DNA from 2 places in the Bacillus sp. P4_E1 genome. Region 1 is predicted to be linked to the other one. Evidence: riboswitches for the same ligand, from Rfam matches in the RefSeq annotation. Region 1 holds a riboswitch; the other holds the start of a gene.

Region 1 (15,613 bases):
AGGTGTTCATCATGAGGCATTGAAAGAATTTGGGGATATTATGGACTGGGACGAAATTTACATGGAAGGGTATTGTGTTTTAAACCCAGAAGCGAAAGTAGCCCAGCTTACAGATGCAAAATGTGATTTAACAGAAGATGATGTTATTGCATATGCGCGTTTAGCAGACAAGCTATTACATTTACCTATATTCTATTTAGAATATAGCGGGACGTATGGAGACATTGAGCTTGTTAAAAATGTAAAAGCAGAATTGAAACAAGCTAAGCTATATTATGGCGGTGGTATTTCTAATGCAGAACAAGCGAAAGAAATGGCACAGTATGCTGATACAGTAGTTGTTGGAAATATTATTTATGATGATATAAAATCGGCATTAAAAACAGTTAAAGCAGTAAAAGGAGAGTAGGTGCAGGCACATATGAGTACGACAGATAAGTTATTAAATGGTTTAAATCCGCAGCAACAAAAAGCAGTACAAACAACAAATGGAGCACTTCTATTAATGGCAGGCGCAGGTAGTGGGAAAACACGTGTGTTAACACACCGTATTGCATATTTACTTGGTGAAAAAGGTGTGGCGCCATGGAATGTACTAGCAATTACCTTTACAAATAAAGCTGCTCGTGAAATGCGTGAGCGTATTGATAAACTTGTTGGACCAGAAGCAGAAGATATTTGGATTTCTACGTTCCACTCTATGTGCGTACGTATTTTACGACGTGATATTGACCGCATTGGTATTAATCGTAACTTTACAATCTTAGATTCAGGTGATCAGTTAACTGTAGTAAAAAAAATTATGAAGGAGCGCAATATTGACCCGAAGAAGTTTGAGCCGCGCTCTATTTTAGCGGGTATTAGCAATGCGAAAAATGAACTGTTATCTGCAGATAAATATGCAAAAAAAATTACAACCGCTGATCCATATGAAAAATTAACGAGCGATGTATATACAGAATATCAAAAACGTCTTTTGAAAAATAACTCATTAGACTTTGATGATTTAATTATGACGACGATTCAGCTATTTGAACGTGTTCCAGAAGTACTAGAGTTTTATCAGCGTAAATTCCAATATATTCACGTTGATGAGTATCAAGATACGAACAAAGCTCAGTACCTTCTTGTTAAACATTTGGCATCACGTTTTAAAAACCTTTGTGTTGTTGGTGATTCGGATCAGTCTATTTACCGCTGGCGCGGGGCTGACATTTCTAACATTTTGTCATTCGAAAAAGACTATGAGAATGCACAAGTTATTCTGTTAGAACAAAACTATCGTTCATCACAAAATATTTTAAATGCAGCTAATGCTGTAATTGAAAAAAATTCAAACCGTAAACCGAAGAAATTATGGACAGAAAATCAAATTGGAAGCAAAATCTCGTATTATCGTGCTGCAACCGAAAAGGACGAAGCGTATTTTGTTGCGAAAAAAATTCGTGACGATATTCAAATGGGGAACCGAAAATATACTGATTTTGCAGTGTTATATCGTACAAATGCCCAGTCTCGTATGATTGAGGAGATTTTCCTAAAATCTAATATCCCTTACAAAATTGTCGGAGGTACTAAGTTCTACGACCGTAAAGAGATTAAAGACATTTTGGCGTACTTACGTTTAATTGGGAATCCAGATGATGAGATTAGTTTTGGACGTATTATAAACATGCCAAAGCGCGGGATTGGTGCGACTTCTATCGATAAAATTATTAATTATGGTGTGCAAAACGGAATCTCATTAACTGCTGTATTTGATGAGATTGAGCATGTTGGTGTAAGTGCAAAAATAACAAAAGCAGTAAAAGAATTCGCAAGTTTATTACACAACTGGGTAAATATGCAAGAGTATTTATCTGTTACAGAATTAGTAGAAGAAGTTATTGAGAAGACAGGCTATCGTGATATGTTGAAAAATGAGCGTTCTTTAGAAGCAGAAGGTCGTTTAGAAAACTTAGACGAGTTTTTATCTGTTACACAAACATTTGAATCCCAAAGCGAAGATAAGAGCCTTGTTGCATTCTTAACAGACTTAGCTCTTGTTGCTGATATTGATCGTGTAGATGAAGATCCAACTGCTGGTGAAGAAGTTATTTTAATGACGATGCACTCAGCAAAAGGATTAGAGTTCCCAGTTGTCTTTATTGTTGGCTTAGAGGAAGGGATATTCCCGCATACTCGTTCTCTTATGGAAGAGGATGAAATGCAAGAAGAGCGTCGTCTTGCCTATGTAGGTATTACTCGTGCAGAAGAAGAGCTATACTTATCCAATGCTCAAATGCGTACTTTATTTGGTAGAACAAGTATGAATGCAGCATCTCGATTTATTACAGAAATTCCGGCAGAATTAGTAGAACCATTAAACGAAACAGCACCGAAGCGTGAAACTTCGTTTGGTGCAAAAGGAAGAACGACAAGCGCAACTACAACACGTTCTCGTTCAGCTTTCGCGCGTCCGGCTGTTAAGACGACAGGTGGCGAGCAAATTGGCTGGGGAATAGGCGATAAAGCTGCTCACCAGAAGTGGGGAGTCGGTACAGTTGTAAGTGTAAAGGGTGAAGGAGATTCAAAAGAATTAGATATTGCGTTCCCAAGCCCAATTGGTATTAAACGTTTATTAGCAAAATTTGCACCTGTGACGAAACAATAGGAAAGGACTGAGGATATGTCAAAAGAGATAGCCAAAAAACGTATAGAAGAATTGCGTGATTTGTTAAATACATTTAACTATCAATATCACGTATTAGACAATCCTTCTGTTTCTGATGCGGAATATGACCGTGATATGCAGGAGCTTATAAAATTAGAAGCAGAGAACCCAGAGTTTATGAGTGAAGACTCGCCCTCCATTCGCGTTGGGGGGACTGTTCTTGATATATTTGAAAAGGTAACGCATAAATCACCAATGTTAAGTTTAGGAAACGCGTTTAATGAAGGAGATTTGCGTGATTTTGATCGAAGAGTACATCAGGGAATTGATGATGCGAATGTAAGATATATATGCGAATTAAAAATTGACGGACTTGCTGTTTCACTTCATTATGAAAAAGGACGCTTCATTCAAGGAGCAACACGTGGTGATGGTATAACGGGTGAAGATATTACCCAAAACTTAAAAACGATTAAAGCTATCCCGCTGCGTTTAAATGAAGAAGTAACGTTAGAAGCACGAGGCGAGGCTTATATGCCGAAGCGTTCATTCGTTAAATTGAATGAAGAGAAAGAACAAAATGGTGAAGATGTATTTGCGAATCCACGTAATGCGGCAGCAGGATCGATACGCCAACTTGATCCGAAAATTGCAGCGAAGCGTAACTTATCTATGTTTGTGTATGGTCTTGCTAATGTAGAAGAAAAAACAATTCCATCCCACAGTGAATCACTGGATTTCTTAGGTGAGCTTGGATTTAAGACGAATCCAAATCGTCGTACATGTGAAACAATTGAAGACGTAATAGCCTATGTAGAAGAGTGGCAAGAAAAACGCCCGCATCTTGATTATGAGATTGACGGAATCGTTATAAAAGTAGACGATGTTGCTATTCAAGAAAGCTTAGGAACTACAGCAAAGAGTCCAAGATGGGCAATAGCTTATAAATTCCCAGCTGAAGAAGTTGTGACGAGATTAACAGGGATTGAATTAAGTGTCGGCCGCACAGGAGTTGTAACACCAACTGCAGAGCTGGAGCCAGTGCGAGTAGCCGGAACTATTGTCCGTCGTGCTTCTTTACATAACGAAGATTTAATTCGTGAAAAGGATATTCGAATTGGTGACTACGTTGTTGTGAAAAAGGCTGGAGATATCATTCCTGAAGTTGTGAACGTTATTTTTGATAAGCGTACTGGTGAGGAAGAAGAATATCATATGCCAACGCATTGTCCAGCATGTGAGAGTGAACTTGTTCGTTTAGAAGAAGAAGTAGCACTTCGATGTATAAATCCGACTTGCCCAGCTCAAATTCGTGAAGGATTAATCCATTTCGTTTCAAGAAATGCAATGAATATTGATGGACTTGGAGAACGTGTAATTACACAACTCTTTGATGCGGATTATATTCGTACGTTTGCTGATTTATATTCATTGACGAAAGAGCAATTATTAGAACTAGAACGTTTCGGTGAAAAATCAGCAACAAATTTAGTCCAAGCAATTGAGAATTCTAAGGAAAACTCATTAGAGCGATTATTATTCGGTCTTGGTATTCGTCATGTCGGTGCGAAAGCGGCACGTACATTTGCTGAGCATTTCGAAACGATGGATGAGCTTGTGAAAGCGACGGAAGAAGAATTAAAAACAATTAATGAGATTGGTGAAAAAATGGCTCAATCCGTTGTAACGTATTTCGATAATGAAGACGTATTAGAGCTATTACAACAATTTAAAGAGTATGGCGTGAACATGGCATACAAAGGTATAAAAATTGCTGATTTACAAAATGTTGAATCGTACTTCGCAGGAAAAACTGTCGTCTTAACAGGGAAATTAGAAGTTATGGGCCGCAGTGAAGCGAAGAAGAAAATTGAGGCATTAGGTGGAAAAGTAACAGGAAGTGTTAGTAAAAGTACGGATTTACTTGTTGCTGGTGAAGCTGCAGGCTCGAAATTAGCGCAAGCAGAGAAGCACAATGTTGAAGTTTGGAATGAAGAGAGGTTCTTACAAGAGCTGAATAAGTAAGAGGTGCAAACTTACGATGAAAAAAATAGCGTTAGCAGTATTAAGTCTTAGCCTACTTGTAAGTGGGTGTAGCATTGGTTCCAATAAAGATGAAAAAGCAGTTGAGAAATCGGGGAAAGCGAAAGAACAAGCAGTTATCCCGAAATACTCCATTTCGGATGAATATTATAAGACAACGGTTCAATTTGATCCAGGTAAGGCGCGTGGTTTAGTTGTACAAGGTTTAAATAGTCGTCTAGATGTAGATGAATTTGAAACAGGATTAATGCGCATTGCCAAAGAATCGTTTAGTACGAAAGATTATTTCTTTAAAGGCGGAAAGTTTCTAGAGGCTCAAGATATACAAATGCTTGTAAAAAGAAAGCGTACAGATGCTGAACAAAAAGAGCTAGAGGATAAGTTGAAAAAAGATGCAGTTAAATTTCCAAATATCGGACTGAATCCAGCCTTAAGTGAAGGTTCGGAGTCACTAGAAGTGAAAAATAAAAAACATCCAATGTATATCTCAAACATTTTAGAGCATGATTACTACGTGCAAAAAGGTGGGAACGATAATGAACCTGATGGCATTGTAGTTGGATTAGCGATGAATTCTGTTCAATATTATGAGGAAGAGCATGGTTATCCGCGTGAGGCTGCAATTCCAGATGTGAAAATGTTAGCTGAAGGGAAAAGGATGGCCCAAGAAATCTTGAAAGTAATGCAGCAAAAAAAGCCTGAAATAAAAAATATTCCGGTTACATTTGCGATTTATCGTCAAGGTCCAAAGTCTTCGCTTGTACCAGGGAATTTTGTTTCTTATGCTAAGGTAGAAAAAGGCAGTGAAACGGTTGAGGATTGGAAGCCGATCAATGAGAAATACTATTTATTCCCATCTGAACAAGCGAAAGCGGATAATAAACGTGAAGATCTTGCGAGGGTGTCAAACTTTAAAGCAAAATTAAGTGAGTATTTCCAAGGAGATTATACAGCTGTTATCGGTACTGGAATGTATAGAGATGATGAATTAAGAGAAATGAAGCTCGATATTCCTGTCCAATTCAATGGGAAAGCTGAAGTGATTGGTTTTACACAATATGTAGCTGGACTTGTTATGGAATACTTCCCGAATTATATGAAAGTACAAGTAACAATTAAATCTGTAGAACGCCCAGAAGCAATTATTATACGTGAAGCGAAGCAAGATGAACCGTTTGTGAAAATTTTAGATTAAAGATGAGAGCTGTTCCATAAAGGAACAGCTTTTTTTCTTGAAAAATTTTGTTATAATTTTAAATGTTACAAATAAAGGGGTAAGGGGCAAATTCATGGAAGAACTAAGCTTTCAAGTCATTATTTTATTAATTGCATTCGGATTTTTAGCTGCTTTTATTGATTCGGTTGTTGGAGGGGGAGGGTTAATTTCGCTTCCTGCACTTATGTTTGTTGGTTTATCACCAGCTTCGGCAATCGCAACGAATAAATTAGCTGCAACGATGGGGACGCTTACGAGCACAATTTATTTTATTCGATCAGGTAAGGTGAATTTTCGGATTGTAGGAAAGTTAATCCCGTTAACTATTATTGGAGCAGTCGCAGGGGCTTTAGTAGTAAAGTTTATTCCGCCTGATATTTTGCGTCCACTAGTGCTCGTAATGTTGGTTTTTATTGCCATTTATATTATTGCGAAAAAAGATTGGGGAAGTGCATCTACCTATAAAAAGATGACAAAAGGAAAAACATTAATGTTTTTCTTTGTTATTTTAATGATAGGATTTTATGATGGATTTTTTGGACCAGGGACAGGATCCTTTTTAATTTTTGCATTTTTATTAATTGGTTTGGATTTTATTCAAGCGGCAGCATCTGGAAAACTTTTGAACTTCGTTAGTAATATCGTATCTTTAATTACTTTTTTATTTTTAGATGTGATTCATTTTGAATACGGTATAATTATGGGCTTATCAATGATTTTAGGTGCTTATTTTGGATCGAAGTTTGCGGTTCAAAAAGGTGTTGGATATGTAAGGACTTTATTTTTATTAGTTACTATTTTATTAATCGGGAAAAATGTTTTGGAATATACTCATATTTTGTAGATTCATACGTATGTATGAATCTCTTTTTTTTATTATATTTTAAAAATTAATAAATTTTTAAAATATAAGTCTAGGAATATTTGAATAAATCTAAATTATCGTGTAGAATAATGTTGTAAAATGTAAACGTTTTTCTAAGGGGAGGCTAAAAAGATGGTAGTAGCATACAAACATGAGCCATTTACAGATTTTTCAGTAGAGGCTAACAAATTAGCGTTTGAAGAGGGTTTAAAGAAAGTAGAATCTTATCTTGGACAAGACTATCCATTAATTATCGGGGGAGAAAAAATCACTACAGAAGACAAAATTGTTTCTGTAAACCCTGCAAATAAAGAGGAACTTGTTGGTCGTGTTTCAAAAGCAAGCCGTGAATTAGCTGAAAAAGCAATGCAAGTAGCGGATGCAACATTCCAAACTTGGAGAAAGTCAAAACCAGAAATGCGTGCAGATATTTTATTCCGTGCTGCAGCAATCGTTCGTCGTAGAAAACATGAGTTCTCTGCTATTCTTGTAAAAGAAGCAGGTAAACCATGGAATGAGGCAGATGCTGATACAGCAGAAGCAATCGACTTTATGGAATATTATGCTCGTCAAATGTTGAAATTAAAAGACGGTATTCCAGTAGAAAGCCGTCCAATTGAATATAATCGTTTCTCTTACATTCCATTAGGAGTAGGTGTTATCATTTCTCCTTGGAATTTCCCATTCGCAATTATGGCAGGTATGACAACAGCTGCTGTAGTTTCTGGTAACACAGTATTACTAAAACCAGCTAGTACAACTCCTGTAGTAGCAGCGAAATTTATGGAAGTATTAGAAGAAGCTGGTTTACCAGCTGGCGTAGTAAACTTCGTTCCAGGTAATGGTTCTGAAGTTGGTGACTATTTAGTAGATCACCCTCGTACACGTTTCGTTAGCTTCACTGGATCTCGCGATGTAGGTATTCGTATTTACGAACGTGCAGCAAAAGTAAACCCAGGACAAATTTGGTTAAAACGTGTTATCGCTGAAATGGGCGGTAAAGATACAATCGTTGTTGATAAAGAGGCAGATCTTGAATTAGCAGCTAAATCTATCGTTGCATCAGCATTCGGATTCTCAGGACAAAAATGTTCTGCATGTTCTCGTGCAGTAATCCATGAAGATGTATACGATCATGTATTAAATCGTGCTGTTGAATTAACAAAAGAATTAACAGTAGGTAACCCAGATGCAAAAGATATTAACATGGGACCTGTTAATGACCAAGCTGCATTCGATAAAGTAATGAGCTATGTTGCAATTGGTAAGGAAGAAGGTAAAATCGTATCAGGTGGCGAAGGAGACGATTCTAAAGGCTGGTTCATCCAACCAACAATCGTTGCTGACGTTGCAGAAGATGCTCGTTTAATGAAAGAAGAAATCTTCGGACCAGTAGTAGCATTCTGTAAAGCAAAAGACTTTGATCATGCACTTGCAATTGCAAATAATACAGAATACGGTTTAACAGGAGCAGTTCTTTCTAACAACCGTGACCATATTGAAAAAGCACGCGAAGACTTCCACGTTGGTAACTTATACTTCAACCGTGGATGTACTGGTGCAATCGTAGGTTACCAACCATTCGGTGGCTTTAACATGTCTGGTACAGACTCTAAAGCTGGTGGCCCTGACTACTTAGCACTTCACATGCAAGCAAAAACTACTTCTGAAACTTTATAAGAAATAGTAGAAAAGATCTTCACAGACTGTGAAGATCTTTTCTTTTTGAGAAACTCTCTATAATAGAAGCTAGTTAATTTCAATCAAGAAAAGGTTGCCAAATATTACTATTTGTTCTTTTGAATTAGTTAAACCCTATTAATATCGGGATAAACATGAAAATAGAAACAAAACAGCGAGAAAAATTGACTTATTAGTCATATTTTTTAGTATTCATTTTGAGGATTTCCTGTATAATACAATTTGAAAGAAAATCTATGGTTAGACAAGAGAACACTCCTTTCGGCTTTGCTAACTGAAAGGAGTGTTTTTTTAGGTCGCTAAAAACTCTTCTGTACTCATTATATTTGCGTATACTCCATTTAAACTCGCCAAAATTGTATTATGAATATAAACAGCTGGTATAGTAGCATTCTTAAATGAAAGATCTTTTGTAGCACAAGCATCGTGTATTACGGTACAGTGAAGGCCAAAATCAAAAGCAGCTCTTACTGTAGCATCAATACACATATGGGTCATCATCCCGCATATTACGACGTGCTCAATTCCTGAACGTTGTAATTGTTCTAGAAGATCAGTTTCTCGGAAGCTATTTGGATAATGTTTAAGGATAACGGTTTCCTCTCTAAGTGGACGGACATTTTCGTGAATATGGACACCTTCTGTATTGGGTAGGAAAAAAGTAGCGCTATCTTTTATAGCTACATGTTGGATATGAAAAATAGGTTCGTTTCTTATTCTAAAATGTTGTAGTAGCTGACTAGCATATTCACTTGCTTCTACTGGATTACGTAATTCCATCATTCCGCTTGGAAAATAATCATTTTGAATGTCGACGAGCAAAAGAGCTGTTTTCATATATCTATCTTCCTCCGATTTCATATTCAAATAATGTTATTCAATGAGTAGAGAAGATTCTCCTTTTTAAAAGTATGAGTGAGAAGGATTTTACATAACTTTAAAAATCACTATTGTATTGTTACTTCTTATTTTAAAATTCAAATAGAGAAATAATTAATATTTTTCCGAAAAATGTATTGACTCTCATTATTCTGAGTTCTATAATAAGACTTAATTAAACGACAATTAAATCGATACACTCTTATCCAGAGAGGTGGAGGGACTGGCCCTACGATACCTCAGCAACGGGTTTTTTAATACCGTGCTAACTCCAGCAAGCCTATAAAGGCTTGGAAGATGAGAAGATGTGAATGAGTACATATAAAAGTGCTCTCCTTCTTATCTTTTATTACTGATAAGAAGGAGAGCACTTTTTATTTTACCTCGAAAGCTCTACTTCAAGTTTTACAGCATATAGGAGGGAAGAAAATGATTTCTTTTAACAATGTAAGTAAAGTATATGAATCAGGTGGGCAATCTGTTCATGCGGTTGAGGATGTAACGCTGTCAGTTGAAAAGGGCGAAATTTTTGGCATTATCGGATTTAGTGGTGCTGGAAAGAGTACGCTATTACGTTTAGTAAATATGTTAGAAAGACCAACTGCAGGAACAATTTCAATAGATGATAAAGATATTACATCATTATCGGCGAAAGAATTACGGAAACTAAGACAAAGAATTGGGATGATTTTCCAAAGTTTTAATCTATTTAATTCAAGAACGGTGTTTGGGAACATTGCTTATCCATTAAGGTTAGCGAAATTGCCGAAGAATGAGATAAAAGAAAGAGTGAATGAACTACTAAAATTTGTTGGTTTAGAAGATAAAGCGAACTATTATCCAGAACAGTTATCAGGTGGACAAAAGCAGCGTGTTGGGATTGCAAGAGCACTTGCGACATCACCGGATATTCTCATATGTGATGAGGCAACATCAGCTTTAGATCCGGAAACAACAACAGAAATCTTAAATTTATTAAAGAAAGTAAATAGAGAGTACAATTTAACGATCCTACTTATTACACATGAAATGCACGTTGTGAAAGAAATTTGTCACCGTGTAGCCGTTATGGAAAAAGGAAAAGTAATTGAGGAAGGAAAACTGTTTGACGTTTTCACACAACCAAAAACAAAGACCACTCAAAATTTTGTACGCTCTGTTATTAATGATCACTTACCAGAAAGTGTTCTAGCGAAAATTCAAAACGGAGGTCAGATTTATCGCCTGACTTTTACTGGGGAAGAGACAGGACAGCCTGTACTATCATATATTGCGAAAAACTATAACGTCGATGTAAATGTTCTTTATGGAAATATTATTGAACTCCAAAATGTGCTATTTGGAAATCTTCTTGTAGAACTACAAGGTGAACAGAAAGAAATTCAAAAAGCATTACAACATCTAAGACTGCAAGTGCAGCTGAAGGAGGTAGAAGCTCATGCGAGTTGATTGGAGTATATTTTGGCCTCGCATATTAGATGCGACGGGGGATACCCTCTTAATGGTAATTGTAACCCTTATATTTGCTACAATTCTTGGTATACCTCTAGGTTTACTATTGTATGTGACGAGAAAAGGGAATTTTTTAGAAAATAAATGGGTCTTTTCTATTCTTAATATCATAATTAATACAATTCGTCCGGTTCCATTCATTATCTTTTTAGTAGCTTTAAGCCCACTAACAAGAAGTGTTATTGGAACGACGATTGGAACGGCTGCAGCAATCTTCCCAATGACGTTAGTCGCATCAATTGGTATTGCTAGAATGGTTGAAACCAATCTTGTTTCTGTTCCGAAAGGAGTAATTGAAGCAGCACAAGCAATGGGCGCTTCACCACTTAGAATTGTTTTTGAAATCCTCGTACCAGAAGCTTTAGCACCATTGATCCTAGGTGTCACGTTTATGACGGTCGGTTTAATTGAATTTTCTGCAGTCGCAGGACTTGTCGGTGGTGGCGGTCTTGGTGACTTAGCAATGACATATGGTTATCAACGCTTTGATACGTCAGTTATGTTTGTAACGGTTGTTTTACTTATTATTCTTGTACAGGTGGCTCAAAATTTAGGGAACTACTTTGCGAAAGTCTTTTTACGCAGATCATAAAAAGGAAGAGGGGAAAAGAAAATGAAGAAAATTTTAGCATTTGCATTATCAGCGATCGTAGGAATTACAGCATTAAGCGGCTGCTCAGGTGGAGACACAGGTGCAGGAGCGAAAGAGAAAGTAGTTCGCGTCGGTGTAACTGGAACAGATGGAGACGTTTGGGAAATTTTAAAGAAAAAAGCTGAAAAAGAAGGGATTAAAATTAAACTGGTTGAGTTCTCTGATTACACAACACCCAACAAAGCGTTAGCTGATGGAGATATTGAACTAAACTCATTCCAGCACATTGCTTTCTTAGAGCAATTTAAAAAGGAGCATAAGTTAGATATTACAGCTGTTGGTACAACGCAAATTGCACCGATGGGCTTATACTCTGAAAAATATAAGAAAGCAAATGAAATCCCAGATGGTTCGGAAATTGCTATTCCGAATGATCCAACGAACCAAGCACGTGCATTAAAACTTCTTGATGCAGCTGGATTATTAAAGCTTAAGAAAGATTTTGGTCTATTTGGGGATCCAAGCGGTATCGCTGAAAATCCGAAGAAGCTAAAAGTTACACCGGTTATCGCACAGCAAACACCTCGTGTGTTAAAAGATGTAGCGGCTTCAGTTATTAATAACGGTGTTGCTGGTCAAGCTGGATTAGACCCAGCGAAGGATCCAATTTTCTTAGAAGATCCAAATAATGAAAATGCAAAGGCCTATATTAATATTTTCGCAGCTCGTACGAAAGATAAAAATGATCCAACACTGAAAAAAGTAATTGAGTTATACCATTCAAAAGAAGTAACAGATGCAATTAAGAAAGAAACAAATGATGGTTCAATTTCAGTAGATCTTTCACTTGATGAGCTTGAAAAAATCGTAAAATAATTATTGAGTTTAACGACTAACAGTAGGAACCCCTCCGCTGTTAGCTCGTTCAACATATAATCTACTTAACAAACAAAACCCTAATTCTGTACCTTCTAATTTTGTATAACATAGAATCCAATGTTTGTTAAGTAGAGTGATGGACCAGGAGTTTTCCTGGTCTTTTTTTAATTAAAGCAGCTGGCTAATAATAAGGAAATCCAAATTATGATTGGGTAAGAGATTAAACTAAAAATGAGTGTACTTGCTAATTTCTTTTTAGGGATTAATAGTTTCTTTGATGAAAATAAGAAAAGAGAAAATAGGATAATGATAGATGCTGAGATTACTCCTGGATTATAAGAACGATAAATGAAATACAAGATAATATGCTGAACGGCGTTAAAGAAGATACAGCCCTGTATAAAAATGATCAAATAAATAGAAGATATGATGCTTAATTGATATAGAATGACTATGAGTAAGACGAAGGTTGTTAATATGGAAATTGCAATGAAAAATTGTTTGTTAGTTATAAAATGGATCGAAAATCGATTAGCGATATATTGTGGCATTTGGAAAGCTTCTTCAAGGTTATGAAAAAAGAATAGAAGGGGGATTAGCCAGATTGTATTAGTGGTGAAATGTCTTGTTGAAGATGTTTTTATCAACTTATATCAGCTCCAATAAAGGGATAGAAAGCCTATAAGAAAAGGCTTTCTACAAGGGTATAGTTATTCAATTATGATGCTTTTTAAATTACTCTCAGGTTGCGGTTGTTCTTCAGCATAGGAGGAGAGCTCCTCTTGCAAAATATTTAGTGCGTGCTTAGCTGATTGCTGAATCGGATTCGGTAGCTCTTCTAATATACGCATACCGATTTTTATTTTTGTACGAATTACCTTTCTTAGTAATTCATCATGCATGTACTACACCTCCAAACCGAATGTTTAGTACATCATCTTCAAACTTAGCTCCTTGAATAGAAAGGTGTGTTAATGTTTTTGGTAAGGTGATATTTCGCTTCATAGAGCCGGCTCGAATAATAAGTTCATCACCTTTTTGATTTAATGAAAGTTCACTTTTGTTTGAGAAGGGAATGGACAGAACGAAAATATACTCATCGCCATCTTTTTTTACATATTGTGTGCGGCCATTAAATTTCACTTCAGTAGGAGAAGGGTCTGATTTAAATAAAGCATTTCCTACACGCTCTAACATAGCTAAACCAACAACTTCTTGTTCAAACATGGGAGCTTCGTAAATAGGAAGTGGCTGAAAACTATCTTTAATTAACGCCTTATATTTCTTTTGTGTATCTTTCCATGCCTGAAAGTAAGGGTCGGTAACAGTGTTAGGGATGACGCGGTTAATCATAATGGCATCTACGTTATAATCGTATAAGTTTAAATAAGTAAAACTACGCTGAGCTTCTTTAATGACCATTTTTTCAGGATTTACAACAACGCGAATACTCGTTACTTTTCGGTTTGATAAAATATCTCTCATTTCTCCGAGCTGTTCAAGCGTATTCGTTAATTCGTCCATAATATCATCAGTTGGAAGGGGGACACCAAGAAGTGGTTGAGCTACAGGACGAACAACTTTTAAAATCTTCCTTTTAATAGGAAAGAGTTTTTCCATCCACCAGCCGAGCATGTCTGGAAAGCTAAGCATTGCTAAAGTTTCTCCAGTCGGTGCGCAATCAATAATGATGACGTCGTAAGTGTTGTGTTTATAGTAATCGAGTACTCGAAGTAAGCTAATTAAATCTTCCATACCAGGGAACATCGTTAATTCTTCTGTTGTAATATCATCAGCTGCTTTTGAAGTGAAGAGTAGTGTAATGTATTTCTGCAATTTCCCCCAGCCTTTTTCCATTTCATAAATAGTGTTAATTTCTTGTGCCCACAAGTTTTCGCGAATTTCTAGTGGCTCAGAAGATAGTTTTATGCCAAATGAATCCCCTAAACTATGAGCAGGATCTGTACTCATTACTAATGTTTTTAATCCTTGTTTTGCACTTTGGATTGCTGTTGCTGCTGAAATGCTAGTTTTTCCTACGCCGCCTTTACCTGTATACAGAATAATTCTCATCATTAATATCCCCTTTGTTTCGAATGTCGAATATTACGAGTGTCGAAATATTTAATTGAATAAAAACCCAACTAGGGTCTTATCCCGCATTAACGGGCAGTAAGACTCCCGCCCAAAAATTCGACTGGAGCAAACAAATTAGGTGGGAGGTCAACTGTCCGTAAATGCCCGATTGGTTCAACTAATAATCAGTGAGGGATGAGAAAAACCCCCACTGATTAAAGTTTCACTTTATTCAATCGGAATGTTTTTCATTTTAGGTGTAGAAATCTTTTCTTCTGTTTTTTGCTGTGACGTAGCAATGTGATTCATGATCTTTTGGAATATTTGTAGTAAGAATGCTTTTTCTTCTTCTGACAATGCATCTGTCACTAGGCTAAAGTAATGGGCCGCATTTTGTTTTACTTCTTGAACGAGCATTACGCCGTTTTCTGTTAAACGAATTAATACAATGCGTCGATCGCTTTCATTCCGGTAGCGTTCAATATATCCCTTTTTTACAAGGCGATTTACAACGCCCGTTGTTGTACTCATCGGTATATCAAGAAGATCAGCAATTTTTGTCATTGTAATATCCGTATTTCGCTCCATCCAAAGTAAACAAAATACTTCTGTCTTGGAAAGTGTTAAATCAAGGCTTACCCATTCTTCAGGATAGAAAAGTTTCTTGGCGTTATCTAGCAGTAAGTCTAAAAAATGTTCATATTGTAACAATTATTTCCACTCCCGTATATTTCGAGGTTCGTAATATTTGTTTTTATTTTATGTGGAATTGAAATAAATGTCAATGTTTTTAACTGTTTTTTCAGATTTAAAAGAAAATTATCTTCAAAATAGAAATTTTTTGTGATAGATTAATAAATAGAAAAATGATTTTACATAAAAACCCATTGTGATAAATATATTTATCTATAATAGGTGTACAGCTAACGAGGGGGAGAACGATGAGAAGACGAAATACGCAAGCGTTCACGTTTTTAGCATGGACTTCATTTGTTTGTGCGCTTTCAGGAATGCTAATTGGGATTTATACGCTAGATGAAACGCTTAGTGTAAAAGGATACTATTTAATTGGAACATTATTTTTAACGATGTCTTGTTTTGTATTACAAAAAACAATTCGTGATAATGAAGAAGATAACGAGAGATTTCCGAAAAATAAATCGTTAGATAAAGAGTAAATTGTAAAGAAAGGCATTT
Region 2 (15,613 bases), on a different contig from region 1:
GAAAACGTTTGCTTTAATTATAGTGAACTTATACGTAATCCTATTTTTGACACGTGTTACTGATTCGATCAGGCATGAGTGGAGAAAAGTTGGGAATGTAAGCTAAAGAAAGGGACATACTACCCTTTGTATAGCTATCGTTCTATCTTTTTTTTCCTCATGCCTTTTTGGCGTTTGTCGAAAAGTATCAATATAGATAAGAGAGGAAGGGTTTCCATGTTTAAGAAGATCTTTGGTGTTCTTCAAAAAGTCGGAAAAGCGCTTATGCTTCCAGTAGCGATTTTACCGGCAGCAGGTATTTTACTTGGATTTGGTAATGCATTTCAAAATCCACAACTAACAAATGTTATCCCTGCTTTAAAAGCAGATTGGTTCGTAATGGTTGCAAAAATTATGGAACAATCTGGCGATATTATTTTCGCTAACCTTGCGCTATTATTCGCAGTTGGGGTAGCGATCGGTTTAGCTGGTGGAGACGGAGTAGCTGGTTTAGCAGCGTTCGTCGGATACTTAATTATGAACAAAACGATGAGTGTGTTCTTAGAAGTAGATAAACTAGTGAAAGTAACAAGCACTGGAACAGATCCAGTAAAAATTGGATTTTCAGATCCAGCATATGCAAACGTATTAGGAATTCCAACGCTGCAAACAGGAGTGTTTGGTGGTATTATCGTCGGGATAGTAGCGGCATATTGTTATAATAAATACTTCAACATTGAATTACCATCATACTTAGGTTTCTTTGCAGGTAAGCGTTTCGTACCAATCGCAACTGCAACATTCTCTTTAGTGGTAGGTATTATCATGTGCTTCATTTGGCCATACATTCAGGGTGGCTTAAATACGTTCTCACATCAAATGATTGATGCAAATAGAACGATAGCAGCATTTATATTCGGTTTAATCGAACGTTCGTTAATTCCATTTGGATTACATCATATTTTCTATTCACCGTTCTGGTTCGAATTCGGTCAGTATACAAATGCAGCTGGCGAATTAATCCGTGGTGACCAAAAAATCTTTATGGCACAGTTAAAAGACGGCGTAGAATTAACAGCAGGTACATTTACAACTGGTAAGTATCCGTTCATGATGTTCGGTCTTCCAGCAGCAGCTTTAGCAATGTACCATGAAGCACGTCCGGAAAATAAAAAATTAGCAGCTGGTATTTTAGGATCTGCTGCATTAACATCTTTCTTAACAGGTATTACAGAACCACTTGAATTTTCATTCTTATTCGTAGCACCAGTATTATTCGGAATTCATGCAGTATTCGCTGGCCTATCATTTATGACAATGCAAATTTTAGGTGTTAAAATTGGTATGACATTCTCTGGTGGTTTAATTGACTTCATATTATTCGGTGTACTACCAGGTCGTACGGCATGGTGGTGGGTAATTATTGTTGGTCTTGTACTAGCAGTGATTTACTACTTCGGATTCCGTTTCGCAATCCGTAAATGGAACTTAAAAACACCTGGTCGTGAAGTAGCGAATGCTAATGAAGGCGCAGGGAAAACAGAAGCAGGAGAACTTCCACGTGAAGTATTAGTAGCACTTGGTGGTAAAGAAAACATTGCTTCGTTAGATGCTTGTATTACTCGTTTACGCGTTCAAGTTAACGAACAAAAAAATGTAAATAAAGACCGCTTAAAAGAGCTTGGAGCAGCCGGTGTACTTGAAGTTGGAAATAACATTCAAGCTATTTTCGGACCGAAATCTGACACATTAAAATCACAAATTCATGATATTATGTCAGGTCGTACACCTCATGTTGAAAAAGAAGCGCCTGTAAAAGTGGAAGAAGCTCCTCAACAGGTTGATGAAAATGAAACAATCGTTTCACCAATTGAAGGGAAAATCTTACCGATTACAGAAGTACCTGACCAAGTATTCTCAGGGAAAATGATGGGAGATGGATTTGCGATTGAGCCAACAGAAGGAACAGTAGTTTCTCCGGTTAATGGTGAGATTGTAAATGTATTCCCTACAAAACATGCGATTGGTATTCAGTCTGAAGGCGGAAAAGAAATTTTAATCCACTTCGGTATTGATACTGTAAAATTAAATGGTGAAGGCTTTGAAGCGCTTGTAGCACAAGGTGATAAAGTGAAACAAGGACAACCATTATTAAAAGTAGATCTTGCATTTGTAAAAGAAAATGCACCATCTATTATTACACCAATCGTCTTTACGAATTTACAACAAGGGCAACAAGTCGAATTGAAAAAAGATGGAAATGTTAAGAAGGGCGAAAACGCTATTATTGACATTCAGTAGGAATTTGACGCAAAATGTTTATAATTATAATAGGCGATGTGGTTGACCGAACATCGCCTATTATATACAATAGATGATGTAGTACTCACGTCTATACAACTAAAAAAATACTGTATTTGAAGGAGATAAATTATCATGGAAAAAATCTTTAAAGTAACTAGCGACTCAGGAATTCATGCTCGTCCAGCAACTCTACTTGTAAACACTGCAAGCAAATTTGGTTCTGACATCAACTTAGAGTATAACGGAAAAAACGTTAACTTAAAATCAATCATGGGTGTTATGTCTTTAGGAATTCAACAAGGCGCGGAAATTAAGGTCACTGCAAATGGTGATGATGCAGCTCAAGCACTAGCAGCTATCGAAGAAACTATGAAAAACGAAGGATTAGGAGAATAATGACTCTTAACATCCAAGGGATCGCTGCATCAAGTGGGATTGCTATTGCAAAGGCTTTCAGACTTGAGAATCCTGAATTTAACATTGAAAAGAAATCAATTACAGACGAAGCTGCTGAAATTGCACGCTTAGACGCTGCGCTTGAGAAAGCAAAATCTGAACTAGAAGCTATTAAGGACCATGCTTTTGCTGAGCTAGGTGCTGATAAAGCTGCTATCTTTGAAGCACATTTATTAGTATTAAATGATCCAGAATTAGTGAATCCAGTAAAAGATAAAGTAAATGGCGAAAAAGTAAATGCTGAATTTGCAATGGATGAAGTTGCATCAATGTTTATTTCTATGTTTGAAAACATGGATAACGAATACATGAAAGAACGTGCTGCGGATATTCGCGACGTAACAAAACGTGTTCTTGCACATTTACTAGGAATTAACTTCTCAAACCCTGGTACAATTTCTGAAGAAGTAATCATCATTGCTGAAGATTTAACACCATCTGATACAGCTCAGTTAAACCGTAAGTATGCAAAAGGTTTCACAACTGATATCGGTGGACGTACATCTCACTCTGCAATTATGGCTCGTTCTATGGAAATTCCAGCTGTTGTTGGTACGAAAGTTGTTATGGAGAAAATCCAAAACGGCGATATCGTAATCATTGACGGTTTAGATGGAGAAGTAATTGTAAACCCATCTGAAGAAACTCTTCGTTCTTTTGAAGAAAAGAAAGCGAAATTTGAAGAGCAAAAAGTTGTATGGGCAAAATTAAAAGACCAAGCAACTGTAACAAGTGATGGACATCACGTTGAGCTTGTTGCTAATATCGGAACACCAAATGATGTACAAGGTATTATCGATAATGGCGGAGAAGGCGTTGGTTTATACCGTACAGAATTCTTATACATGGGCCGTGACAATCTTCCAACAGAAGAAGAGCAGTTCGAAGCGTATAAAGCAGTTCTTGAAGGTGTAAAAGAAGATCAACCAGTCGTTGTTCGTACACTTGACATCGGTGGAGATAAAGAACTTCCATACTTACATTTACCAAAAGAAATGAACCCATTCTTAGGATACCGTGCAATTCGCTTATGTCTTGATGAGCAAGATGTGTTCCGTACACAACTTCGTGCATTACTTCGTGCTAGCGTATACGGTAACTTGAAAATTATGTTCCCAATGATTGCAACTCTTGATGAGTTCCGTCAAGCGAAAGCAATCTTATTAGAAGAGAAAGCAAAACTTGTAGAAGCGGGTACAACTGTTTCTGATTCTATTGAAGTTGGTATGATGGTTGAAATTCCAGCTTCAGCAGTATTAGCTGATCAGTTCGCAAAAGAAGTTGATTTCTTCTCTATTGGAACAAATGACTTAATCCAATACACAATGGCTGCAGACCGTATGAACGAACAAGTAGCTTACTTATACCAACCATATAACCCATCTATTTTACGTCTTGTAAAAATGGTTATCGATGCTGCTCATAAAGAGGGCAAATGGGCTGGTATGTGTGGTGAGATGGCGGGAGATTCACTTGCTATCCCATTATTATTAGGATTAGGCTTAGATGAGTTCAGTATGAGTGCAACATCTATCCTTCCTGCAAGAACACAACTAAGCAAGTTGTCAAAAGCAGAAATGGAAACATTAGCAGAAAAAGCATTAACAATGTCAACTGCTGAAGAAGTTGTTGAATTAGTTAAAAGCATATAATAGTAAAAAAACCTGAGTCGATTTGAAATCGGTCTCAGGTTTTTTCTATGAGAAAAGTAAATCTTGTTTTCTTACTATAGAGGATAAGGAACAGAATTAGATAGCGATTGCAACGATATCAGTTGGGCATACACGTAAAATACCAGTAAAAGTATTACGATTTTGATTGTTCTTATCGTCTTTATTGTTATTGTTATCTTTGTCGTTATTATTACGAGCTAAAGCAGAGAAAAGAGCAACGCCGTTAGCGAAACCTTCAAAAATTACATTGTTGAATGTTCCGTTACCTCTAATGCTTAAAAGAGAAAGCTCTGTTCCAACTGAAATGCTAGCAAGTACGTTACATACAGCAGGTCGTTGTGGTCTAACTTCTTCTTTCTCTTTCTCGCGATGGTCGCGATGGTCACACTCTCTTTCACGATGATGACAGTCTCTAAAGTTATCACAGCATCCAAATGATCCAAACATAATCCTCATCACCCCCTTCACACTTATAATCTATGTAAGTTCGGTAGTTAGTGACTGGACAGATAATGGAAATTTTTCTAGGGGATTTTCTCATTTTAAATGACTAGATGGGTATTTAGTATGGAATGATGTTTAAAATAGGGGAAATGTCACAAAAAAATGTAAAGACCACCGAAATGAATGAATTAGGTAGCCTTTACACTTTTTTACTTTTATATAAAACGATGATATATACAGGAAGAGCTAAGAGTAGTGGTGCAATGGATCGTGCAGTATGTTTTTCTGCTTCTAATTGTAACGCTTCTTCTTTAGGGAATTGTAACACTGATATGTTTGCAGCATCGCCAATAAAATATAGCAGTAGTACAGTTACTATGTAACTCAAAAGTGCGATAAAGCTTCCGTATGAACTCAATGAAAATCCCTCTCTTGTTATCTATTTGTTATCATTGTATCACAATTGTAACAAAAATACACGGTTATATTTCAATGCTTTAACAAATTTCGACACAAAACGCCATATTTGTTTATGGTGATAGCGTAAAAATTACAATTTCTCTATGTATAGATGTCGAATAATACATTGTAATATTACGGATGTGTGACAGAATATAAAAAAGCGAAGGTAATGAAATTACCTTCGTTTTTATTATTTCGCCCATTCACTTACTTGTTCTACGCTCATGCGCGGTGCAGGGTGACCTTTTAAAGTTGATTCACCAATTGTAATAAGCATAATTGGTACGTAACGAGATGAAACATTGAATTCTTCCATTAATGCCTGTGGATTGAAGCCACCAATAGCGCAAGTATCCCAGCCAGTTGCTTTAGCAGCAAGCATAAGTTGCATTGCTGCTAAAGCAGCATTTGAAAAGGCAGCATCTCGTGGGTATTGCTCACGAGTATATGCAGATTCAATATTTTTAGCTAAGCGCTCTTTTGCGTCTGCTTTCATAAATCCTTGTTCTACAATTGGACCGTAAACAGGTTCAACATTTTTATATGCCTCTAAATCACCTAAAATAGCGACTACGGCAGAAGCATCAAGAATTTGTTGTTGGTTATAAGCAATTGGGTGTAATCGTTTTTGTACATCTTCGCCTTGGAAAACAAGGAATTTCCAGTGTTGCAAGTTCCAAGCAGAAGGTGCTTGCGCAGCTGCTTTTAAAATTTCATGTAACTCTGTAGATGAAATTTCTTTTTCAGGGTTGAATGCACGTGTAGATGTGCGTTCATATAAAACGTTAAAAAAGTCGTTGTTTGTCATTATATATCCTCCAAATTACATATCAACTTAATATAAAATAAATGTAATATACTCTACTTACATTTTGTAAGTTATTGAATTTAAGAATATAATACCTTTATTTTAATTGTCAAGTTTTAAATAGTAAGGCAGGGCATTCATACAAACGATACAATTCATATAATCATAAACTAAAAAAGGAATTTCCAGAGCAGATAAGCGAAGATAACATTCTCAATTAGCTTGTTAATATGAGTTCCTCACAATTCTTTATAAAATGATTGTGAGGAATTCAGTAAAACAAGATATATGAAGTGAGTGAAGACTAGTGATGAACATACTACATTTTTTATTAGAGAATACTGTTTTCCAAAATGTATTACAAGATCTTCAGTTGAATGTCCTTTATATAGAAGATGGATGTACACATCAACAAACGATAGAAAACGTCCATCCAAAATGTATGTTTATAGCAAATAGTTTTGAAGAAGGAGAAATATTGTTTCATAGAACTAGACCACATATTGTAATTATGTATGTAACAGATTTTGCTCAAATAAAATATATAAAGAATATATATAATTCACAGAGCACATTCATTATCATTTGGGATCAACAGATAGACAATCAGTTTGCAGATTTACTACTGTTAGGAATACGTAATATTGTTATAGCACCAGTAACCCCACAAGTAGTACTAGAGGAAGTGAATAAGAGTTTATATCAGCTTTCTTTAGTGCGACAAGTAAGTTTACAACAAGAATTGCTTCAAACGATGTTTGATTTTCAAAATGATTTATTATTTATAGTAGAAGATGATGAGATTGTTGATTGTAATACGAATTTTTTACAATTCTTCGGACATGATAATTTATTTACGTATCGTGAACAACATTTAGTGTTTGCAGAACATCTTATTAGAGAGAACGGATATTATTCGACGACTCACGATATAACATGGCTGGATGATACTTTATCAAATGGAAGAAGAATTAAAATGTATAATTATGAAGGAGAAGCATTTACTTTTCTATTACGTGCGACACCATTACCAGAAGACTTATCGCGATTTATAGTAAAATGCACAGAGATTACAGAATTAGATGAAATCTATCAAGAGCAAGAAAGATTGGCTATGATAGATTCATTGACAGAAATATATAATCGCTTGAAATTCCAACAAATATTGGAGACAGAGTGGGAGAATGTATTACGTAATGATGAAAAAGTTGCACTTATTTTGTTTGATATAGATAATTTTAAATCAGTAAATGACACATATGGTCATGATTTTGGCGATTTAGCATTAGTACAACTTGCAGATCTTATGAAATCTAAAGTTGAAGCTCAACATGTATTTGCAAGATGGGGAGGAGAGGAATTTATAATATTAGTGACAAATACGGTAGAAAAAGAAGCGTTTCAAGTTGCGGAATCATTGCGATTTTTCATTGAAACAAAGCATTTCTCTGGAATTTCGAAATTAACAGCGAGTTTTGGAGTTGCGTTATATGAGCAAGGGATTACAAGAGAAGAGTTAATGCAAAGAGCGGATATTGCGTTATATGAAGCGAAAAAAAATGGGAAAAATCAAGTATGTATATATAGAAAAGAAAAAATGTGATTTTTCGCAACAAATTGTTGCGATTTTTTTTTATTACTTGATAATAGAATATGGGGGACCATTTTAACCGAGAAGCTCCCACTTCAAGTAAGCTCGCAAGAGAGACTAAGTGGTGGGTAGTTCACATGAAGTAATTACGGAGGAACAATATGATAAAAAAAATAATGGTTATGGCTTCACTGTCTGCTGTAGTTTGCGGCGGAGTATACTATTTTCTCTATCCCGATCCAAAGGAACAAGCAGTATTAACAACAAAGGTAACTCCTGCTATTGAGTCAGATGTACAGGATAATATAGAAGAAGTGCAAAAAATTGATTATGCTAGTATATCTCAAAAGTTAGATCAGTATTTAGTAGGAAAGCAATTTAATGGGACAGTTTTGGTGACAGATAAAGAGCATGTTATATTGAATAAAGGATATGGATATGCTGATGTTCAAAATAAAATAGAAAATACGCCTCAAACAAAATATCGTATCGGTTCTATTACGAAAACAGTTGTTGCTACATCCATTCTACAGTTACAAGAACAAGGGAAGTTAAATATCCAAGATAATGTAAATAAATACATTCCTTCATTTCCAGTAGATAAACACATCACGTTATATCACTTATTAACGCATACATCTGGTTTACCGGAAAGTGGGAAAGGGAAGGTTAATGTAGCTTCACGTATAAATTTAGTAACTTGGATTGGAAGTCAAAAATTAGAGTTTCCACCAGGAACAGGTTGGAAGTATACGGATTATAATTATATGGTGCTCGCTTATATTATAGAAAATATAACGAAAAAGCCTTTAGGAGACTATGTAAAAGAAAATATATTTACAAAGGCCGAGATGCATGAATCAGGTATGGGAAATATGGTGCCTGGAGATAAAAACTTCACGAAGGGGTATGTGAAGAAAGATCAAGAGCTTGTACTAGCACAAAAATTAGGGGTGGACTGGTTATATGGATCGGGTGAGATGTATACGACAGTAGGGGATATGAAAAAATTAGATGAAGCGATTATAAATGGAAAGCTTCTTTCTGAACAAAGTATACAAGCGATGTTTACACCTTCACAAGAAAGAAAATATGCATTTAGCTTTTACATATATCCAGATTATTTCCATAACCATGGTGTACTATCTGGTTGGAACACTTTCAATAATTTTAATAAAGAAAAAGGAACTTTTGTTATTTTATTTTCAAATGTGAAAAATAGTATGGATGATGATTTTAATAAAGAGTTCCGAAAGATGGTAAATGATTTATTAGAACAAAGGGGATGAGAAGATGGAAAATAAAAATTTATCAATAGGTTTCATTGGTATTGGTGTAATGGGAAAAAGTATGGTCAACCATTTAATGCAAAGTGGTTATAAAGTATATGTATATAATAGAACGAAGGAAAAAGCGGATTCTTTAGTGCAAGAGGGTGCGACTTGGTGTGATACACCGAAAGCGTTAGTAAAGCAAGTTGATGTTGTTATGACGATGGTTGGTTATCCTCATGATGTAGAAGAAGTGTACTTTGGGATTGATGGAATTTTAGAACATGCAAATGAAGGTACGATAGCAATTGACTTTACAACATCTACACCAACATTGGCAAAACGTATTAATGAAGTTGCGAAAAGCAAGAATATATATACATTAGATGCACCAGTATCTGGCGGGGACATTGGGGCTAAAGAAGCAAGACTAGCAATTATGGTCGGTGGAGAGAACAGAATATATGATATTTGCTTACCTCTATTTGAAAAACTAGGAACAAATATTCAGTTGCAAGGCCCTGCTGGGAGTGGACAACATACAAAAATGTGCAATCAAATAGCAATTGCTTCTAACATGATAGGAGTATGTGAAGCGGTAGCATATGCGAAAAAGGCTGGACTTAATGCAGATAAAGTATTAGAGAGTATTTCGACAGGAGCAGCAGGTAGCTGGTCATTAAGTAATTTAGCTCCTCGAATGTTAAAAGGAGATTTTGAACCTGGCTTTTATGTAAAGCATTTTATGAAAGATATGAAGATTGCTTTAGATGAAGCTGAAAAATTACAATTACCAGTACCGGGTTTAACCCTAGCGAAGGAATTGTATGAAGAGCTAATCGCAGATGGAAAAGAGAATAGCGGAACACAAGTATTATACAAAAAGTATATAAGGGGGTAAATGGAATGGATCTCCAAAAGTTTGACGAGATGATTGATGCTGTGCAGCGAGCAACTTGTGTACAGATTAATGATAAGCAAAAAGAAGCTTTTAAACAAAAATACGATTTTGGACCAGATTTTGAATATGGAAGAGATGAGAAAGGACATTATGTTATCCGAAGCTCGAAAAAGATGTTAGAGGAAATGGAGTTTTATTTGGCATTGAAATATGATCGGGATGGAATTGTCCTTTATATGCATGCTGAGATTGAAGGGACATGTCATGTATCCGTTAGCTACAGTGAAGATGCACTTCATTTGCAAGAATTGTTTCAATTTCTAGAAGAAAATAAATAAAAAGTCCTCAAATGAGGACTTTTTATTTATTTAGGCAGGCATAATATTTAAGTTGGATAATTTATCCCGCTATTTGTGTGCAGTAAAACTCCCACTGATTAAAGTTTCACTTTATAGGCTGGAAGCGCGGCGGCATCGTTCAATTGGGAATGGAATAACTTGGGCAATGTGATTAGGGCCGAGCTGTTTTGCGCGAGCATGGCGTAGTATATAAAATGCGCACAGAATAGAAACAGGAATAGCACCATATAAACCAAAAAATAAAGCGCTTACACATGATGCAGCAAAACCTAAAACACCAACTTCTAATTCTTCCATAATAGCTCCTAAAATGACAGGAATAGCTCCGCATGTAACTCCTAGTATAAGTGCGATAAGTAAACTCATGATTATCCCCCTCTGTTTGCAATATTCATTTCCTTCTTATTAGTTGTAGTATATCATACACAAAACAGAATTTTCAGAAAAAATTCAAAAAAAGTTCAATAAATGTTCAAAAAATATTCCGGAATGTACTTGATAAAGTGGAATTATGATTCGAGATATTTGATTTGAACAAGCGAAAGGGACAAATCATTTTAGTAAATAAAAAATCAGGCTTACTTCAATGTTATGAAATAAGCCTGTTCCATAGGAGGATGTATATATGTAGAGTGAATAAAAGGTTGGAAAAGGGGTTCCAAGTTCTTTTATTCAACTAGCTACCTTAATAAATTGGAACCCAACCTTCTGTTGTAACAAAAATACGAATAGCTACAACTTGGCGATCATCTTGTAAGGTGAAATAGTGTCTTGCATTTTCAGGCACAGATATAAGATCACCAGGCTCGAGTTCAACGTCAAAGAATCGACCATCTTTTCCTTCAATAGCGAAGATGCCATGACCGCTGACAATAAAGCGAACTTCATCGTCAGTATGATGGTGTTCTTTTTGGAAATTAATTAATAACTCGTCAAGGTTAGGTGTGCTATTTGAAAGTGAAATCACATCATATGCTTTATAACCCCTGCGCTCTGAAACATCAGCAATTTCTTTTGAAAACAACGTTAATATTTCAGCTTTGTTTTCATCTGTTAAGGAGTAATTTTCTTTTAAATGAGTAGGAAGTTTAGAAATATTCCATTTCTCATATAAAACATCTTCTCCTTGTAGAAAGTTTGATACTTCTACTTCATTTTCAATACGAGTATTTTCCTCATGAATACGAATTTGCGCCATTAGAAACGCCTCCTTGAATTGATAATAATTTTATATGAAATTGGAATAAAAACTCATAAGCTTCTAATCTTTTTTTTGCATCAAAGCTATCACGGCCCCATACGGTAATGCCATGGTTTCGAATTAATACTGCTCCTGAATCTCCTTGTATATGCTTTCGGAATTTCTCTCCAAGCGTCGGGATATGAGCATCATTTTCGATAATAGGAATGTTAATCGTTGCACCTTCTTCCCAAATATCAAGAGCTTTAATAATCTCTTGATTTTGAAGGGTGACTGCATCACTATACAAATTTGTGATGACATTGTTATCAGTTGTATGAACATGAAGTACGCACCCGGCGTTCGTATTGTTATAAATATGTGTATGCAATATTGTTTCTGCCGAAGGGCGTAACTCAGTTTCTAAAACGGGAATTCCTTGATGATTTACTAATAAAAAATCATCTGGAGTGGTTTTTGTTTTATCTTTGCCACTTGCTGTAATAAGAAAAGTAAGGGGATCATGACTGACTTTTATAGAAATATTTCCACTCGTTGCTGGAAACCAATTCCGAGTTGTTAATTCTTTTTTAATTTCACTTAAGTCATACCATTGACGAAAAAGTTGTTTCATAATTTCACCTCCAACAAATGTTTTAGTTCAGCTAGAACATCGTGAAATGTTTCAAACGGTGTATAAGCAATACGATTTTCTTCACACTTTGTAATAAGGAAGTCACGGGCGAATACTTTATCTGCTTGTTTTGTTGCTTGTAAATCAGTAATAGAATCTCCAATCACAATATGAAAATCATCTTTAGAGCTTAGTTTACGAATTAATGATGATTTACAGAGACCACAACTATGCTGACATTGCTCGTCACAAGGGTGCGGCCATTTCACTTCAACAAATTCTCCTGAAAAGTCAGTTGCATTACAATAAATTTGTTCTTTAGGGATTATTTCTTGTAAGAGTGGATAGACGAAGAAATCCATTCCACCTGATATAACGTAAAAGGAAATGTTATTTTCATTAATGAATTGTATGAATTCATGAAAACCTGTACGGATTTCAGCAGTTTCTTGTAAAAACTGAATAATATCATCGTGTAGATTAATAGGTATTAATCGAAATAATTGAGAAACACCTTCTTGAATAGAAAGTTCTTGCGATAAAATTTTTTGCTTTATTTCCTCTGCTTCTGGTGGTGCGAATTTTTCCATAATGGACATGATATTATCGTTATTTGTAATCGTACCATCGAAATCACAAAATACTTGAATACTCATAATTTCACCTCATGAGAAGGATTTCCCCATATTTGTAGTGCGCTATGCAAATTTATTTCATCCACTTCATGGAGTGGTTTACCTTGTAAAGTAGCTTCAATTGCAGCACGGAAAGCTTTGCCACCACCTTGAGCTCCATTTGGATGCCCATGAATCCCACCGCCGGCATTAATAACAACATCCTTACCAAAATCTCGTAAAATAAAGGGAACGAAACCAGGATGAATTCCAGCAGATGGAACAGAAAAACTTTTCTTGAAATAGTGGTCTTCCTCAGTTAATGCTGCTGTAATGAGAAGAGCTTCCTCTTTTTCTAATGCAACGTTGCCGTATGGTGATGGGAATAAAGAGAAATCAGCACCAGCGTAACGTAGTAATTTTCCAAGTAGTAATGGAGAAGAGAAACCGTATAGTTTCGATGATGAATATGCGCCACTTACAGCAGGGTGTGCCATAATAGGAATTGGGATTTCATCGTCTTCTACAAGTGCTTGCAGTACATCTAATCCATAAGAAAATACATTAAATAAAAGAATGTCTGCTCCAGCTACCACCGCACGTTTCGCGTTTTCTTTTAAATCATAAGTTCGACCTGTTAAATTTACTGCGTATAAAGTTTTATGCCCGTAAGTTTCGTATACAGATTGTAAAACTTCTTTACCAGATTCAATTCTTTTTATAAGTGGTGTTAATGAGTTTTCGAATAAAATTTCATCATCTTTTACAATATCTACGCCTCCAATTGCCTGATCGCGTAGTTGAGTTTTTAAATATCCAATATTCCGTCCTATCATCCCTTTGAAAATACTCATTAGAAGAGGTCGATCTTGAACTTGTAAAAGGTTTCGGATGCCTTCAATTCCAAATTTTGGTCCAGGGAACTGTTTCTTTAATTCGTCTGAGAATGTTAAATCAATTAGTTTAATTTCTCCATCTAACGAAAGTTTTCCAAATGTTGTTGTCAAAATGGCTGGTAAGTCAGGGCTAAAGTTCAGCGATGGATAATGAATTTTAATGAGTCCACGTGATACTTTTTTGCCAAGGTAAGAGTTAATATGTTCTTGTTCGTCTAACGCTTCAATATGAATGACATTGCCTTTATGTTGTTTTAATTGTTCTTGTAATAAGTGTGGTAAATGAGTCCATGAACCAATTGTTAAACCGATTGCAATTTGTTCTGCTTTCTTTTCTAAGTTGTGAGAATCATCGTGGATTAAATATGTCGCTATAATTCCGCTCATTGTTATACCCTCCTAGTTAAATAAAAAAACCTCTCAGCTAAGGAGAGGTTTTTTTACAACCAGCTCCTTATCTGTCAGCATAATGCTGCGAGAATTAGCACCGTGTCTACAATTGTAGATCGGTTGCCGGGTTTCGTCGGGCTCGTCCCTCCACCTGCTCTTGATAAGAAGTATTTAGAAATGTTTAAATTTTTAAGATAACTGAATTTTGTCAGATATTTTTTATGTTGTCAATGACTTTTTGAAAAAATTTAATTTATCAATTCGATTAATTGCTTCTCGTAATCTATCTTCCGTATGCAAGAGACCAACACGGACATACCCTTCGCCGTGCTCACCAAATCCAACACCAGGAGCAACTGCAACGTGTGCTTTTTCTAGTAAAATGTCAGAAAATTGCTCAGATGTATATCCTTTTGGAACAGGAAGCCATGCAAAGAATGATCCTGTTGGAATGTTTACTTTCCAACCAATTGAGTGACAAGCTGAAATAAGAGCATTTCTCCGAGATTCATAACTATTAACAAGATCTACCACACAAGACTGCGAGCCTAATAGTGCTTCGCGGGCAGCATCTTGAACTGCACCAAAAATACTAACATACATATGATCTTGCAATAGGTTAATAGTTTCGATGACACTTTCATTTCCTACTGCAAAAGCAATACGCCATCCAGCCATATTGAAAGTTTTCGATAAAGTGTAAATCTCAATACCTGTATCTTTAGCTCCGTCTGCTTGCAAGAAACTAACAGGCTTTTGACCATCGAATCCGATAGCACCGTAAGCAAAATCGTGAACAACTAATATATTATGTTTATTAGCAAAATGAATGGTTGCATCAAAAAAATCTTTTGATGCAGTAGCACCGGTAGGGTTATTTGGATAGTTTAAAAACATTAACTTTGCTCGCTCCGCAACAGAGTCATCAATTTTTGTATAATCCGGTAAAAAATTATTTTCTGCAATAAGCGGCATTGTTTCAAATTGTGCTTTTGCTAAAGCAACTCCTGATAAATAATCTGGATAGCCTGGATCTGGAACGAGAATAGTATCACCAGGGTTTGTAAAACAAACTGGTAATTCTACTAATCCAGCCTTTCCGCCAAACAAAATAGCAACTTCAGTTTTTGGATTTACTACTACATCATATTCACGTTGATAGAATGTTGCCACGGCTTCTTTTAAGCTTTCGTGTCCGCGAAATGGCGGATATTTATGATGAATGGTCTTTTCAGCAGCATCTTGTAAAGCTTTAACGATATGCTGCGGTGTTGGTTGATCTGGATTACCTTGACCTAGATTAATAACATCGTGACCAGCTGCAACGAATTTGTTAACTTTTGCAACAAGTGAAGCGAAAAATTGTGTTGGCAATGATGTTACTATCTCAGAAGGTTGAAATAATTTCATACTTTCCACCTCTTTTGAAAGTTGTTACAATTCTAGTGACAAATGATATAATCTTTCCAGTATTTTGTAAAGAAAAAAATGAGAATGGGGCTGAAAAAATGAAAGTCGCATGTATTCAAATGGATATTGTCTTTGGAGATGTAGAAAAAAATATTGAGAACGCTAAAAAAAAAATAAGTGAAGCGATGAAAGAAAGACCAGATGTTATCGTCTTACCAGAACTATGGACAACAGGATATGA

Evidence for each region. Region 1 has a riboswitch for S-adenosylmethionine ahead of AC1DS7_RS15040 (methionine ABC transporter ATP-binding protein). Riboswitches for the same ligand answer to the same signal wherever they lie in the genome.
Region 2: it holds a riboswitch for S-adenosylmethionine, as region 1 does, so the genes downstream of both, mtnW (2,3-diketo-5-methylthiopentyl-1-phosphate enolase) here and AC1DS7_RS15040 (methionine ABC transporter ATP-binding protein) in region 1, are expected to answer to the same signal.

What each region holds. Positions count from the first base shown of each region.
Region 1 is NZ_JBFUIV010000009.1:200,730-216,342, reverse strand. Features, by position in the region: gene pcrB (heptaprenylglyceryl phosphate synthase) at 1-409, shown strand, start outside; gene pcrA (DNA helicase PcrA) at 422-2,653, shown strand; gene ligA (NAD-dependent DNA ligase LigA) at 2,669-4,678, shown strand; gene AC1DS7_RS15060 (CamS family sex pheromone protein) at 4,695-5,891, shown strand; gene AC1DS7_RS15055 (TSUP family transporter) at 5,986-6,756, shown strand; gene pruA (L-glutamate gamma-semialdehyde dehydrogenase) at 6,910-8,457, shown strand; gene AC1DS7_RS15045 (cysteine hydrolase family protein) at 8,770-9,315, opposite strand; SAM riboswitch class I at 9,557-9,661, shown strand; gene AC1DS7_RS15040 (methionine ABC transporter ATP-binding protein) at 9,787-10,806, shown strand; gene AC1DS7_RS15035 (methionine ABC transporter permease) at 10,796-11,461, shown strand; gene AC1DS7_RS15030 (MetQ/NlpA family ABC transporter substrate-binding protein) at 11,483-12,337, shown strand; gene AC1DS7_RS15025 (HXXEE domain-containing protein) at 12,505-12,987, opposite strand; gene AC1DS7_RS15020 (DUF3926 domain-containing protein) at 13,051-13,242, opposite strand; gene AC1DS7_RS15015 (ArsA family ATPase) at 13,235-14,416, opposite strand; gene AC1DS7_RS15010 (MarR family winged helix-turn-helix transcriptional regulator) at 14,645-15,127, opposite strand; gene AC1DS7_RS15005 (YiaA/YiaB family inner membrane protein) at 15,358-15,594, shown strand.
Region 2 is NZ_JBFUIV010000012.1:12,714-28,326, reverse strand. Features, by position in the region: gene ptsG (PTS glucose transporter subunit IIABC) at 217-2,280, shown strand; gene ptsH (phosphocarrier protein HPr) at 2,416-2,679, shown strand; gene ptsP (phosphoenolpyruvate--protein phosphotransferase) at 2,679-4,391, shown strand; gene AC1DS7_RS17420 (DUF3915 domain-containing protein) at 4,488-4,859, opposite strand; gene AC1DS7_RS17415 (hypothetical protein) at 5,056-5,274, opposite strand; gene AC1DS7_RS17410 (nitroreductase family protein) at 5,509-6,126, opposite strand; gene AC1DS7_RS17405 (GGDEF domain-containing protein) at 6,437-7,729, shown strand; gene AC1DS7_RS17400 (serine hydrolase domain-containing protein) at 7,879-9,006, shown strand; gene AC1DS7_RS17395 (NAD(P)-dependent oxidoreductase) at 9,011-9,889, shown strand; gene AC1DS7_RS17390 (DUF3909 family protein) at 9,895-10,227, shown strand; gene AC1DS7_RS17385 (hypothetical protein) at 10,339-10,614, opposite strand; gene AC1DS7_RS17380 (1,2-dihydroxy-3-keto-5-methylthiopentene dioxygenase) at 10,934-11,446, opposite strand; gene AC1DS7_RS17375 (methylthioribulose 1-phosphate dehydratase) at 11,424-12,062, opposite strand; gene AC1DS7_RS17370 (2-hydroxy-3-keto-5-methylthiopentenyl-1-phosphate phosphatase) at 12,059-12,718, opposite strand; gene mtnW (2,3-diketo-5-methylthiopentyl-1-phosphate enolase) at 12,715-13,959, opposite strand; SAM riboswitch class I at 14,024-14,129, opposite strand; gene AC1DS7_RS17360 (aminotransferase class I/II-fold pyridoxal phosphate-dependent enzyme) at 14,182-15,372, opposite strand; gene AC1DS7_RS17355 (carbon-nitrogen family hydrolase) at 15,387-15,613, shown strand, end outside.